2 regions of the Piscibacillus salipiscarius genome follow, and region 1 is predicted to be linked to the other one. Evidence: a T-box and tRNA genes for the amino acid it is inferred to sense, from the RefSeq annotation. Region 1 holds a T-box; the other holds one or more tRNA genes.
What was found. A T-box is a leader RNA that pairs with one kind of tRNA and senses whether it is charged. The one in region 1 lies ahead of serS (serine--tRNA ligase), so its partner is inferred to be a tRNA-Ser.

Region 1 (7,803 bases):
GCTGTAGAATCTTCTCAGCGTGTCCTGTTAGCACTTCTAATGTCTCATAAGAGTCTTCAGGTTTGACTAAATGAACAAGTTCAATTTTATTAAATTGGTGCTGACGAATTAATCCTCTCGTATCACGTCCAGCAGACCCTGCTTCAGAGCGGAAGTTAGCGCTATAAGCCGCAAACTTTTTAGGTAAATCATCAACAGATAAAATCTCATCACGATGATAATTCGTCACAGGGACTTCAGCTGTTGGAATTAAGTAATAATCCCAGTCCTCAAGCTTAAAGACATCCTCTGTAAATTTAGGGAATTGGCCTGTGCCTTTTAGGCTTTCGGTGTTAACCATTTGCGGAGGCATCATTTCTTGATAGCCATGCTCATCCACTTGATAGTCCATCATAAAGTTGATTAAAGCACGTTCAAGGCGAGCACCTAATCCTTTATAAAATGCAAAACGGCTTCCAGTAACTTTTGATGCACGCTCAAAGTCAACAATATCTAAATCAGTAGCAACATCCCAGTGAGGTTTTTCATCAAAGTTAAACTCTCGAACCTCTCCCCATTTGCGTACTTCTACGTTGTCATCCTCATCTTCACCAACAGGAGTTGATTCATGAGGAACGTTAGGAATTGATAGTAATAACTCGTTTAATTTCTCTTCAACCTCTTTTAGGTTCGTATCAATTTCTTTAATTCGATCTCCAACTTCACGCATTTCTTTAATTAAATGATCGGCATCTTGTTTTTCTTTTTTCATTTGAGAAATCTCTTTAGAAACCTCATTACGACGTGCTTTTAACTCTTCTGATTCTTGAATATACTCACGTCTTTTTTGATCCCATTCTTGAAAATGATCAAGGTCTGTTAAGTCTTCACCACGATGTTGTAGCTTCGCTTTAACGTCATCAAAATTTTGTCTTAAGTACTTTAAATCAAGCATGATACTCCTCCTTATGTTTTAACGAAATAAAAAAACCCGTCCCTCAAGAAAAGGGACGAGTTGTATACCCGCGTTACCACCCTTGTTGAAAAAGCCAACACTTCTTCCAACTCGGAAGCTTTAACGGCGCATGACCGGATTAGCTTACTCTTTGTTTCGGCTAACCTGCTCAGGGATGGATTCATTAACGTCTTTTACTGGTTTGCACCTACCACCAGCTCTCTGGAAAAAGATCTATAATTACTATTTCCCGTCTGTGCATTTAACTATTTGTATTATAATATAACTGTTTTTTTACTGGGCTGCAAGTTTTAACTTACTTTTTTTCACAAGTTCAATAAAATATTGAGTTAATCGGTGATCATCCGTTAATTCCGGATGAAAGGCAGCAGCTAAATAATGTCCTTGTTGTGCGGCTACAATTTGGCCATCATAAGTTGCTAGCACTTCGGTATCCTCTTTCACATTCACAATGTGGGGTGCTCGAATAAACACGGCTTCAAAGTCCTCAGCTACACCTTTTACTTCAAGTTTTGTCTCAAAACTCTCACGCTGACGTCCAAATGCATTGCGTTCGACCACCATGTCCATAAGCCCTAGATGCGCATGACTTTGACCATTGATTTCTGATGCTAAGAGTATTAATCCCGCACAGGTACCAAAGATTGGCTTACCAGACTTTCCAAACTCTTGCAGTGCCTCAAAGAAATCATAACGGTCAATTAAACGTCTCATCGTGGTACTCTCACCACCAGGAATGATTAGGCCATCAACCTCATCTAGCTGTTCTTTTTTCTTTACGATTAATGCTTCCTGGCCACAAGATTCAATCGAGTGTTTGTGCTCTCTAAATGCACCTTGTAACCCTAATACACCAATTTTAAGCATTAGGATTCTCCTCTATTCACTGCGGTCCTGCATACGATCAGAATCCGTTAGTGTCGACATTTCAAGTCCTGGCATCGCTGTGCCTAAACCTTTCGATAGTTCACCGATTAATTTGTAGTCATCATAATGAGTCGTTGCTTCAACAATGGATCTTGCAAAACGTTCAGGGTTATCCGATTTAAAAATACCTGAACCAACAAACACACCATCAGCACCTAGTTGCATCATAAGAGCCGCATCTGCAGGAGTTGCAATGCCGCCTGCAGCAAAGTTTACAACAGGTAGGCGTCCGCTTTCACGAATTTCAAGTAATACTTCATATGAAGCCCCGTTTTCTTTCGCATAAACCATTAGTTCATCTTCCGCCATATTCGTTACTTCTTTAATTTGTTTTTGCACTTCACGCATATGACGGACTGCTTCAACAATGTTACCTGTACCAGGTTCACCTTTCGTACGAAGCATGGATGCACCTTCACCTATACGGCGCACAGCTTCACCCAGATTACGGCAACCGCACACGAAAGGTACGGTATAATCACGTTTATTAATATGATAAAGCTCATCGGCTGGCGTTAATACTTCACTCTCATCAATATAATCAACACCCATTGCTTCTAGGACGCGAGCCTCTACAATATGACCTATACGTGCTTTTGCCATCACAGGAATTGAAACAGCATTCATTACTTCCTCAACGATGGTTGGGTCTGCCATACGGGCAACGCCACCTGCTGCACGAATATCTGCTGGTACACGCTCTAAAGCCATAACAGCAACAGCACCCGCTTCTTCTGCAATTTTAGCTTGCTCTGCATTCACAACGTCCATGATGACGCCGCCTTTTTGCATTTCGGCCATACCTCTTTTGACACGGTCTGTACCTATTTGACTCATATAAAACTCCCCCTATTTGTTTATCTTTAGTTAAATAAACCTTTTATACTACCAAATAAATCAACGAAAAAATCCCCTATTGCTTGTAACATTAATACAAACCAGTTGGATTTTTCAACCCCATCAGAAGTTACAAGCGGTACAGATATTTGATCGCCATCAACTAAATGACCAAAATCCTCTTCACCCTCGTAAGTTAAAACAACCTTACCTACTTCAGTACCCGCTTCTATTGGCGCAACTAACTCACCATTGTCATTTAGAGCCTCTTCACTAACTTCGAATTTAGCCGAGTAGTTCTCTTCTTCGCCTTCTTTAATTACTTTTTCAATAGCTTGACCAGCCTCAACAGAAACTGATTCCTCTTTACCTTTAGCTACAGGAATAGAAGATTCACCTTCAACTTGGTATCCTGCTTCAACTAATGTAGTTTTACTGAAGTTATTAAAACCATAATCTAATAATTTGGCTGTCTCAAAAAAGCGCGCTCCAATACTATCTGTGCGCATAACAACAGAAATTAAACGCTGACCATCTCGTTCAGCTGTCCCCGTAAATGTATAACCAGCTAAATCTGTATGTCCCGTTTTTAGTCCATCTAAACCTTTATAAGAATATTGTTTAAAGTTCTGACTTTCGTGCCCAGGTAACATCCAGTTCCAGTTAATCATAGTGTTACCTTCAAATTCTTTTACAGGAATACTAGATACCTCTAATACTTCTCGGTAATCTTTTACTAAATGATAAGCTAATTTAGCTGTATCACGAGCGGACATCATGTTCTCTCCATTAGGGTCCGTTCCTTCTGGGTAATTTTCACCTAATGAACTATTATTTAAGCCTGTGGAATTAACAAATTCATAATCTTTCATGCCAAGTTCTTTAGCTTTAGCATTCATCATTTTTACAAATTCACCTTCAGAACCTGCAATTAATTCAGCTAATGCGATAGTCGTTGCGTTATCTGAATTAATCACCATTGCGTCGTATAAATCTTTAACTGTATATGGGTGATCTAAGCGCAGTCCAACTCCAGAGAAACTATTATCAGCTGAAATACTGTAAGCATATTCACTAATTTGCGTTTCAGTCTCCCAAGTAATCTCACCATTTTTAATTGCCTCTAATACTAAATATTCCGTCATCATCTTTGTCATACTAGCAGGAGGCAGTGATGTATCTGCATTTTTAGCAAATAACACATCTCCTGTCTCAAAATCTACTAAAATAGCTGACTCAGCATTGACATCAAATGAACTTGCACTTGAAGCAATTGGTGCAATATATAATGAGCTTAATGCTAATACAGCAATCATGATCCATAATCTTATCGTGTGTAGCGTTCTCTTCATTCTGTCTTCCCCCATTGAAATTCTTTTACGTTCCTATTATACATGATTTCTAGCACGTTCACATTGGAAATTTAGACAAATTATTTAAATTGAAATAAATTAGTCCTTGTTACCTAATGAAGTAGAATCTCAGTTCTCTAATCATCCATTATTTACAAAATACTCTAGTTTTTAAAGATATCCAAAAAAATAGCATTGAACCGATTCATTATTCGGCTCAATGCCTGACTTAATAAACATTAACTGTTCTGTTCAATAGAAAACCTTTTTAGAGTAACAGTAACTCATATTACAAGTGAAAAAATGAAGAATTCAAGAGCTTATAATTTCTTCGATATATAAATCTTGATGATTTACAAGCTGAATAATTTCATCATTCGACTCACTTTTAACCATAGGTCTTGTCGGATGACGTTCATCAACAAATACGATCTCACCTATTTCATTATTGGTTAATCTAACCCTAGTGCCGTTCGAGAAATAAACAATGGATTGAACTAATGCTTCAATAATTTTTAAATCTAGTTTCCCTAAAAATTCATTCATCATCTCTTCAATCACTTTAAAAGGAGATTGTTTTTTACGGTATAACCTTTCTGAAGTCATCGCATGGTACATGTCACTTACTGCAATGATTCTCGCAAAAGAATGAAGTTTGTCTTCTTTGACACCAAGTGGGTAGCCAGAGCCATCTAATCGTTCATGGTGCTGCAATACAGCTAGTTTGATATTTCGGCTTAAGAACGGCTCATGTTCAAGCATACGATAAGAGACAATCGGATGTTTCTGCACTTTTTCATACTCTGCCTCAGTCAAAACACCATCTTTCTTATAAAAATAGGCACCTTCCTTAATCATTCCGATGTCACTTAAATAAGCAGCAAGGGCAACCTGCATGCAATCTGAATGATCGTAGTTCAGTTTTTTAGCAATAAATCCTGAAATAATAGAATTGGCCACCATATGGTGATAAATATAATCATGTTTGTCATTGTAGTGATGCAATTCAAGTAACATTTCAATCGATAGATTCACTTCTTGCATAAATGGTGCTACGATCTGACGAATTTTATTTAAGTCAAGCTGCGGATGTTCCTCCCAGTTTTCAAACAGATGCTTTGTTTGTTTAACGGCATGAACATAATAATCAAAAAAAGTATATTCTTTTGGTTCTTTTTGCATTTTTGAATGATTTTGTTCCTGTTTTATAGTATTTGGGTCAACCTCAGGCGCTTGAAAAGTATCGCCATTCACTAGTCTAGAGGCCACTTCAACGTAAGGGACCTCAAAATCTTTTAAAACTTTAATATGGATTGGTTCAACCACTGTATTTTTTGGCACGATTGGATGAATCGTTTTACCTTGAACATCCTTAAGGAGCAGACATCCTGGCACCAAATTTTCCGGAAGAACTTTCAAACAAATTCCCCCTCTCCCCAAATGAACTTATATTTAATAGTGAGAAGAAAACTCGCCTACTTAAAGACGAGTTTTCTAGTTGTAAAATGTTTATTCTTCAGTTGTCTCGTCACTATTAGTTGAATCAGTATGCTCTTCTGTAGCCTCTTGATCTTCAATGTCATCTTCAGGCTCTTCTTTCTCTACTCGTGCTACAGTTGCTACTTCTTCCTCTTCCGCTAAACGGATTAATTTAACACCTTGTGTATTACGGCCCGTTTGTGAGATTGATTCAGAAGACATTCTAATCAATACCCCACTTGCCGTCATTAACATTAGGTCTTCATCACCAGTAACAGGCTTAACTGCTACAACTGAACCATTCTTCTCACTTAATTTACAAGTGATAATTCCTTTACCACCACGGTTTTGAAGACGATACTCATCTTCGTGCGTTCGTTTTCCAAAACCTTTAGACGTTACAGTTAGAAGATCGACCCCTTTATCAATGATTTCCATTGATACGACCTCATCGCCTTCTTTTAGCGTGATGCCTTTAACGCCTGAAGCCGTACGTCCCATTGAGCGTACATCAGATTCATGGAAGCGAATCAGTAAACCATTCTTCGTTGCAATCATCATATTTTTATCGCCATCCGTTAAGCGAACGGATATGAGTTCATCATCTTCACGAAGATTAATTGCTCTTAAACCACCACGGCGAATATTAGCAAAGTTCTCTAGAGATGTTCGTTTTGATAGTCCTTTTCTTGTGGTAAAGAATAAGAACCAATCAGAATCGAATTCTTTAACACTAATGACCGCATTGACCCATTCATCTTTTTCCACTTGAAGAACGTTAACTAACGGAATACCTTTAGCTGTACGGCTAAACTCAGGAATTTCATAACCTTTCGCACGGTACACCTTACCTTTATTTGTAAAGAATAATAAAGTGTCGTGGGTGGATGTTGATAATAGATGTTCGATGAAATCATCATCATTCGTCCCCATCCCCTGTATACCTCGGCCACCTCTTCGTTGCGCACGATAAGTTGTGGCAGGTAGGCGTTTAATATAACCCCTGTGCGTCAAACTAATGATGACCGTTTCTTCTGGAATTAAGTCTTCATCTTCAATAAAGTCTGTACCACCAATAGTAATTTCAGTGCGGCGAGTATCATTAAATTTCTCTTTAATTTCAAGAAGTTCCTCTTTAATGATATCTAAAACCTTTTGTTCATCAGCTAAGATCGCTTTTAACTCAGCAATTAATTCTTTAACCTCTTTGTAGTCATTATCTATCTTATCACGCTCTAAGCCTGTTAGACGTTGCAAACGCATATCTAAAATAGCTTGAGCTTGTTTTTCTGATAATCCAAAACGATTCATTAAGCCATCTCTTGCTTCATCAGTGGTCTGGGAACCACGGATTAATTCAATGACTTCATCAAGATGATCTAGCGCGATTCTTAAACCTTCTAAAATATGAGCTCTAGCTTCTGCTTTTTCTAGGTCATATTTTGTCCGTCTAATAATGACTTCTTTTTGGTGTTCTAAGTAATATTCAAGCGTTTGTTTAATGTTTAACACTTTCGGTTGTCCATTAACTAACGCTAACATGTTGATTCCAAATGACGTTTGCAAGGAGGTTTGCTTGTATAGATTATTTAATACAACATTTGGGTTTGCATCGCGCCTTAATTCAATGACAATACGCATTCCTTCTCGGTCAGATTCATCTCTTAAGTCAGTTATACCGTCAATTTTCTTATCCCGAACTAGTTCAGCAATTTTCTCAATCAGTCTCGCTTTATTAACTTGAAAAGGTAATTCATTAACGATGATCGTTGCTTTTCCGTTCGGTTCTTCAATAATATCTGCTTTAGAGCGAATCGTTAAAGAACCTTTACCAGTTTCATACGCCTGACGAATTCCACTTCTGCCTAAAATACTCCCGCCAGTTGGAAAATCCGGTCCATGTATATAATCGTTCATCAGTTCTTCAATTGTTATATCTGGATTTTCACTAATCGCTAATACGGCATCAATAACTTCCCCTAATTGGTGCGGAGGAATATTGGTTGCCATCCCAACAGCAATACCTGATGCACCGTTAACAAGCAAGTTTGGAAACTTTGCAGGTAAAACAACTGGCTCTTTTTCTGTGCCATCATAGTTGTCATCGTAGTCAATCGTATTTTTATTTATATCTCGAAGCAGCTCCATAGAAATCTTTGACATACGAGCCTCGGTATAACGCATCGCAGCGGCTGAGTCACCATCTACAGAACCGAAGTTACCGTGACCATCCACTAACATATTACGGAAGTT
Region 2 (7,803 bases), on a different contig from region 1:
TTTGGCTCTGTAGACCAGGCACGAATTGCGACAGCTATTTCAGAGCTAGCGCGGAATATTTACTTATATGCTGGCAGTGGTGAAGTTTCTTTTGAAGAAGTACAAGGCTCCACTCCAGTTGGAATAAAAATTACGGCCTCTGATCAAGGTCCTGGAATAGAAAACCTTAGTAAAGTAATGGAAGATGGATATTCAACTTCTGGAGGGTTAGGTGCTGGTTTGCCAGGCGTTAAACGTCTGATGGATGAATTTGATATCGTATCAGATGAAAATGGAACGACCGTAACAATTGTTAAGTGGTTGAGATAAGAGAGGTGATGGGCTTGAGCTCAGCAAAGATAGATATTAAAGAGTATCAAGATTTGCTCAAGCAGTATTTAGAAACGAAAGACGAATTAGTTTTATATCAAGCTGAACAATTAAGTAAAGGAATTAAGCAAGATGTTTCGCCAGATGAAATAATTGAACAGCATTATAAAGCATTATTAGACATCTCACCTGATTTGGATGAGAATATTAAAGATTCTTTTGAGTTTTTAATTCAAACAATGACAAGCTATGCATTAGCTTATAAAGAATATCATGACTTACGAGCGAAGCAGTTAGAATTAAAAGCTGAGATTGAAGTAGCTGCGAACATGCAGAATACATTACTTAGCACGAAGGTACCAAAGGTTAATGGTTTAGATATTGGGGTTACCTCAATACCTGCTAAATTAATGAATGGTGACTATTACCATTTTGTTCAGGATGATGAAGGTAATATCGGCGTTGCGATTGCTGATGTAATTGGTAAAGGGATTCCTGCTGCGTTTTTCATGTCGATGATTAAATACGCAATGGAAAGTTTCCCTGAGAATAGAATGTACCCTAAGATCATTTTAGAACTATTAAACCGTGTAGTGGAGCGTAATGTGGAATCAGGTATGTTTGTGACCATGTTTTATGCATTGTATGACATTCATAGTAATGAATTCTATTATGCAACTGCTGGTCATGAACCCGGGTTTATTTACCGTGCCGATCAAGGTGAGTTTGAAGAGATAGATGCTAAAGGGTTACTCTTAGGTGTTAAGAAGGAAGTTAAATACAATCAGTATGTTGATGAAATTAATGAAGATGATTTAATTGTTTTATTAACTGATGGGGTAACTGAATGTAGAGATGGTGACAGGTTCATTGAGCGTGAGGAAGTACTTGAAGTAATTAAAGAACATAGAAATTTGCCAGCTCAACAAATTGTTGATCATGTATACAAATACCTTGAACGCCTTCAAGATTTTAAACTTCGCGATGACTTCACTTTAATTGTTTTAAAAAGAAATTCTTAATTTGTGTTTAAGATAATTATAGACGGGTAAACAATGTATAGTTTATTCGATTGGGGGAGATTAATTATGAACTTACACATTGAAGACTTTAAAGAAGGTCAAGTCACAGTGCTTAAGTTAGCGGGGGAAATCGATGCTTATACTGCCCCGCAATTAAAAGAAAAATTATTAGGACTTTTAAGAGAAGAAAACGCAGACGTTCAAGTCGATTTAGAAAAAGTTAACTATATGGATAGTACAGGCCTAGGTGTATTTATTAGTGGATTAAAAACAGCTAATGAGGTTAACAGCTCATTTACTTTAGTTAATTTACAAGAAAATGTATATCGCCTCTTTAATATTACAGGCCTGAATGATGTGATGAAGATTGAAAACACAATTAGAGGTGGTATGTAATGACTAAACCATTTGATTTTGTAGAAATGAAGTTGCCTGCGAAGTCAGAGTACGTTGGGGTATTAAGATTAACAATTTCTGGTGTTGCGAACCGAATGGGTTTTTCTTATGAAGAAATTGAGGATTTGAAAGTAGCAGTATCAGAAGCGATTACAAATGCTGTAAAACACGCATATTTTGAAGATGACCAAGGCGAAGTAACGATTGGCTTTGCTTTATATGAAGATAAGTTAGAAGTCATGGTGGCAGACTATGGCGATAGTTTTGATTTAGAAAAAGTTAAAGAAGACATTGGACCATATGAGCAAGGTATGCCGATTGATAATTTGAAAGAAGGAGGTTTTGGTCTTTTCCTGATTGATGCCCTGATGGATAAAGTCGAAATCAATAATAATCATGGTGTGATTGTTGTCATGACTAAGTATTTGCAGGAAAATGAGGTGGGGCAAAATGACGACCAAATCTCAACTACACAATAATGAAGACGAAATTTATGCACTAATTGATCAATTACGTGAACAGCCAGGTGATGAAGCAATTCAAGAAAAAATCGTCTTAAAATATGAGAACTTGGTCCATTCAATAGCGAAAAAATACTCTAAAAATTCCACGATTCATGAAGATTTAGTTCAAGTGGGTATGGTAGGGTTAATCGCTGCAGTTAATCGTTATGATGATTCTTTTGGTAAATCATTTGAATCATTTGCTATTCCTACGATCATCGGTGAAATTAAAAGGTACATTCGCGACAAAACGTGGAGTGTCCATGTACCTAGAAGGATTAAAGAGCTAGGCCCTAAGATTAAAAAAGCCGTTGAAGAGTTAACAACTGAAAATCAGTACTCTCCATCTGTTGAACAAATTGCGGATTATTTAGACGTATCACAAGAAGAAGTATTAGAAGCTATGGAAATGGGCCAAAGCTATAATGCGCTATCAGCTGACCGAAGCATCGAAGCGGACGCAGATGGTAGTACAGTTACCATTTTGGATTTAGTAGGACAACAAGATGATGGCTTTGAACAAACAGATTACAAAATGTTAATTGATAAATTAATGCCTTTATTAAATGAACGAGAACAAAGTATCTTACAATGCACATTCTTTGAGAACTTAAGCCAAAAAGAAACTGGGGAAAAGCTTGGCTTATCACAAATGCATGTATCTAGATTACAGCGCCGAGCACTTCGTAAGCTTAGAGAATCGATTTCAGAAGAAGACATGGAGGCATTGTTTTGATTGAAGAACACAACCAAATGGAAATTGCCACATTTGATAAAGCAAAAAAAGGTAATTATTATTCTGGAGACAGCTACTATTATGTAGAATTTGACGACTTTTTTATTGCCGTTTTAGCTGATGGATTAGGAAGTGGTGAGTTAGCTAGAAAATCTTCAAGTGCGGTAATTAATATAGTTAAAGAAAATCCTCATGATTCTCTTGATGATTTATTAACTAAATGTAACGAAGTGTTCTTTAATAATGAATTGCGCGGGTGTGTCATTGGCCTGCTGAAAGTTGATTATAAGCAACAGACTTATTCCTATGTATCGTTCGGTAACATTGGAATTATTATCGTTACAGAAGGTAAGAAGAAACGAAATATTCCTGTATCAGGATATCTTTCCGGAATCCCGATTAATTCTAAAGTGCATAGCGGTGAATTAACTCATAATGCAGTGTTTTTTATGTTTTCAGATGGTGTTAATGAAAGACAATTAACAAATGAATTTTATAAGCATAAATCTATGTCTAGGACAATTGAATGGTATACACTACAACAGAAATTATCCATGGAAGATGATACAACATTAATTGCCATGAGATATAAAGGGTGAAGCTCTAATATCTATAATTATTAATAGGTATTAGAGCTTTTTAAATTGGTTTGGTACAATAAGGACGTATGATTTAAGTGAGGAGGAAGTCGTTTGTCAGAAATACATAAAGATTTAATTCACTTTGTAGCCAATGAAGTTAACAAAACAAACTCAATTGTTGCAAAAGTGATCGAATTAATCGATGAAGGAAATACGATTCCATTTATCGCCCGTTACAGAAAAGAACAAACAAAAGGGCTTGATGAAACAGAGATTCAATCCATCAAAGAGACGTACGATTACCAATTACAATTACAAACACGTAAAGATGAAGTCATTCGTTTAATTGATGAACAAGGTAAGTTAACCGATGAATTAAAACAAAATATTCTACATGCAACAAAATTACAAAGAGTCGAAGATCTATACCGCCCATATAAACAAAAAAGGCGAACACGCGCTACTATAGCTAAAGAAAAAGGGTTAGAGCCTTTAGCTTTAGACATTTGGAAACAACAAGGGTTAAATTTGTCAGAAGAAGCGCAAAAGTATCTGAATGAGGAACATGATTTAACTGACATTCAGGACGTACTTTCAGGGGCAAAAGATATAATTGCAGAATGGATCTCAGATGAAGCTGCATACCGTGAGAAGATCCGCTCTGTCACATATAAAAAAGGGTTAGTTAAAACTGAAATTAAAAAGAATGCTGAAGATGAAAAACAAATTTATCAGATGTATTATGATTACAGCGAACCTGTAAGCAAGATGGCTCATCACCGTGTATTAGCCGTCAATCGTGGTGAAAAAGAGAAAGTTTTAAAGGTGATTATTGAACCGCCAGTAGATCAAATATTAGACTACTTAAACAAATCGGTCATACAACGTCAAGACCTCGAAGAAACTTTATTTTTAAAAGAAGCCGCCGACGATAGTTATAAACGTCTGATTCAACCTTCAATAGAACGTGAAATTAGATCGTCATTAACAGAAGAAGCTGAAGATCATGCCATAGACATTTTCTCTAAGAACTTAAGACAGCTATTATTACAACCTCCGCTAAAAGGCAAAACAATTCTTGGAGTAGACCCTGCCTACCGAACAGGCTGTAAACTAGCTGTTATTGATGAGACAGGTCATATGAAAGAGGTTGATGTGATCTACCCAACTGCACCTAGAAAAGATGTAGCAGGGGCGGAAAAAAAGGTGCTACAACTATTAAACAACTATCCTGTTGAGCTAATTGCTATTGGAAACGGAACAGCATCAAGAGAAACGGAACAGTTTATTGCAGAGTTAATTCAAAAGCACAATCTTGATGTAGCCTATTTAATCGTTAATGAAGCAGGTGCAAGTGTTTATTCAGCTTCTAAACTAGCAAGAGAAGAGTTTCCTAATCTGCAGGTTGAAGAACGTAGTGCAGTCTCAATCGCGAGACGTGTCCAGGATCCTCTAAGTGAATTAGTTAAAATTGATCCAAAATCAATTGGCGTCGGTCAGTATCAGCACGATGTTAGCCAAAAGAAATTAAGTGAATCATTACAGTTTGTGGTTGAAACGGCCGTTAACCAAGTTGGTGTTAACGTCAATACCGCATCTGCTTCACTATTACAATACATTTCTGGCCTGAACAAAACAGTTGCGAACAACATTGTTAAATACCGTGATGAAAATGGAAAGTTGACAAACAGAAAGCAAATTAAAAAAGTGCCGAGATTAGGTGCTAAAACATATGAACAAGCTATTGGATTTTTGCGTGTGTTAGAGGGAGAAGAACCACTTGACCGAACATCTATCCACCCAGAGAGTTACGATATAACGAAGAAACTTTTAGAACAATTAGGTTTATCGACAGAAGACATTGGTACTGAAGAATTAATCAATCGTTTAAATCAACAAGATCTAGAGAAGCTTTCTGATGACTTAGATGTTGGAAGATTAACATTAGACGATATTATCGCAGACTTGAAAAAGCCAAATCGCGACCCGCGTGATGAACTACCTAAACCATTATTAAAAACAAATGTTATGTCTATGGATGACTTACAACAAGGCATGGAACTGCAAGGAACCGTTCGAAATGTGGTAGATTTCGGTGCATTTGTTGATGTGGGCGTAAAACAGGATGGGCTTGTTCACATCTCAAAGTTATCAAATCGATTTGTCAACAATCCATTAGATATTGTATCCGTTGGGGATATTGTGACAGTATGGGTTGAGGAAGTGGACTTAAAGAGAGAGAGAATTGCTTTAACGATGGTACAAAGTTAATTTTCCTGTGTTGCATCTAAATTTTTACTGTGGTAGAAAAACCAACATTGATTTAATAGCCTAATTTGGCGAACATCTTTATTAGCATATGCATTCAACATCTGTCTTTTAAACCATTTAGGCATAGCAATCACCTTTTTAGTAATATTTTAATTTAGTATATGCATGAAAAGTGAATTTGCTCATGCAAATCATTCCATTCGTATACCTAACGTGTAGAAACTTTATTACACGTTAGGTATACATTTTATTTAATCTAGGAGGAGCCATTGTGGAACAACAGGAACTTCAAAAGTTAGTCGAATATACTTCTATAAAATATTTTGATAAACCATTTGTAGGACATGCCTGTTTTAATAAAAGGCTTCGAACGACTGGAGGAAGGTACATACCATCTAAACGTACAATAGAAATTAATCCTAAATATTTAACTGAATTAGGCGAAGAAGAATTATTTGGCATCATTAAGCATGAGCTATGTCATTATCATCCTCATGTTGAAGGGCACCCTTATCATCATCGAAGTAAATACTTTAGAGCATTACTACAAAAAGTGAATGCACCTCGGTTTTGTCAGGTACTCCCGTCTGAAGCTGAAAAGCGAAATATTATCTATAAGTGCGTTAATTGCAATATGACATACAAACGAAAAAGAAGGATTAATTTAAATCGTTATAGATGTGGAAAGTGTAAGGGGCAATTAAAATTAATTAATTAAATTTCAATAGAGTTATTGACTAAATCATTCATTTCATGATAAATTTTATTTCGCAGTCATTAATTCATGCATTTGGACAATCAAAAATAATTTATAAAAGTTTTCATAACTGATTGACAGGCCTTTAAAGATGTTGTATGATATCTAACGTCGCTAGTTAATCAGACACCAAAAACTTATCTAATATTCCAGCGTAGCTCAGTGGTAGAGCAATCGGCTGTTAACCGATCGGTCGCAGGTTCGAATCCTGCCGCTGGAGCCATGGAGAAGTACCCAAGTGGCCGAAGGGGCTCCCCTGCTAAGGGAGTAGGTCGCGTGAGCGGCGCGAGGGTTCGAATCCCTCCTTCTCCGCCATTGAATAATGGCCCGTTGGTCAAGTGGTTAAGACACCGCCCTTTCACGGCGGTAACACGGGTTCGAATCCCGTACGGGTCACTTTTAATATTTTAATAGCAGTTGTTAGGTCCGGTAGTTCAGTTGGTTAGAATGCCTGCCTGTCACGCAGGAGGTCGCGGGTTCGAGTCCCGTCCGGACCGCCATTATGTTGGGCCATAGCCAAGCGGTAAGGCAACGGTTTTTGGTACCGTCATGCGCTGGTTCGAATCCAGCTGGCCCAGCCATTTATTTTTAAAATAAAAGATTCGTTCTTGTTAAATAAGACGATCAAAACGTCTTTTTTTATTGCTTAAAAATAAAGGTAGTTACAATATTATGGTGATTTATTATTAGGAGCCATTAGCTCAGTCGGTAGAGCATCTGACTTTTAATCAGAGGGTCGGAGGTTCGAATCCTCCATGGCTCACCACTTGCGGTCGTGGCGGAACGGCAGACGCGCTAGGTTGAGGGCCTAGTGGGGGCAACCCCGTGGAGGTTCAAATCCTCTCGGCCGCATAATTAGATTAATAAGTTATTGCATTTCCTTCGTGGATTTGATATGATATAACTTGTCGCCATTGGCGCCCGTAGCTCAATTGGATAGAGCGTCTGACTACGGATCAGAAGGTTAGGGGTTCGACTCCTCTCGGGCGCGTTAGCAACTCTAATAATTTCCATAAAATTTAGGGTTGAAATTTTATTCAATAAAGTATATTATATTTATTGCGCTTCATTTTAATAGTTTTGATTTAAAAATCAAATGCGGGTGTAGTTTAGTGGTAAAACCTCAGCCTTCCAAGCTGATGTCGTGGGTTCGATTCCCATCACCCGCTCCATTAAATGGGCCTGTAGCTCAGCTGGTTAGAGCGCACGCCTGATAAGCGTGAGGTCG

Region 2: it has a tRNA-Ser gene. The T-box ahead of serS (serine--tRNA ligase) is inferred to sense a tRNA for this amino acid. The anticodon was not compared.

What each region holds. Positions count from the first base shown of each region.
Region 1 covers NZ_JBHUMZ010000017.1:31,434-39,236, reverse strand. Annotated here, with positions in the region: gene serS (serine--tRNA ligase) at 1-934, opposite strand, end outside; T-box leader at 983-1,200, opposite strand; gene pdxT (pyridoxal 5'-phosphate synthase glutaminase subunit PdxT) at 1,229-1,822, opposite strand; gene pdxS (pyridoxal 5'-phosphate synthase lyase subunit PdxS) at 1,835-2,719, opposite strand; gene ACFSW4_RS06405 (D-alanyl-D-alanine carboxypeptidase family protein) at 2,746-4,071, opposite strand; gene ACFSW4_RS06400 (HD-GYP domain-containing protein) at 4,384-5,490, opposite strand; gene gyrA (DNA gyrase subunit A) at 5,581-7,803, opposite strand, start outside.
Region 2 covers NZ_JBHUMZ010000046.1:141-7,943, reverse strand. Annotated here, with positions in the region: gene ACFSW4_RS12860 (anti-sigma regulatory factor) at 1-309, shown strand, start outside; gene ACFSW4_RS12855 (PP2C family protein-serine/threonine phosphatase) at 318-1,331, shown strand; gene ACFSW4_RS12850 (STAS domain-containing protein) at 1,398-1,727, shown strand; gene rsbW (anti-sigma B factor RsbW) at 1,727-2,206, shown strand; gene sigB (RNA polymerase sigma factor SigB) at 2,178-2,966, shown strand; gene ACFSW4_RS12835 (SpoIIE family protein phosphatase) at 2,963-3,565, shown strand; gene ACFSW4_RS12830 (Tex family protein) at 3,659-5,818, shown strand; gene cmpA (cortex morphogenetic protein CmpA) at 5,815-5,943, opposite strand; gene ACFSW4_RS12820 (SprT family protein) at 6,090-6,536, shown strand; tRNA gene ACFSW4_RS12815 (tRNA-Asn) at 6,724-6,798, shown strand; tRNA gene ACFSW4_RS12810 (tRNA-Ser) at 6,800-6,890, shown strand; tRNA gene ACFSW4_RS12805 (tRNA-Glu) at 6,900-6,971, shown strand; tRNA gene ACFSW4_RS12800 (tRNA-Asp) at 6,999-7,075, shown strand; tRNA gene ACFSW4_RS12795 (tRNA-Gln) at 7,082-7,156, shown strand; tRNA gene ACFSW4_RS12790 (tRNA-Lys) at 7,266-7,341, shown strand; tRNA gene ACFSW4_RS12785 (tRNA-Leu) at 7,345-7,427, shown strand; tRNA gene ACFSW4_RS12780 (tRNA-Arg) at 7,493-7,566, shown strand; tRNA gene ACFSW4_RS12775 (tRNA-Gly) at 7,674-7,747, shown strand; tRNA gene ACFSW4_RS12770 (tRNA-Ile) at 7,754-7,803, shown strand, end outside.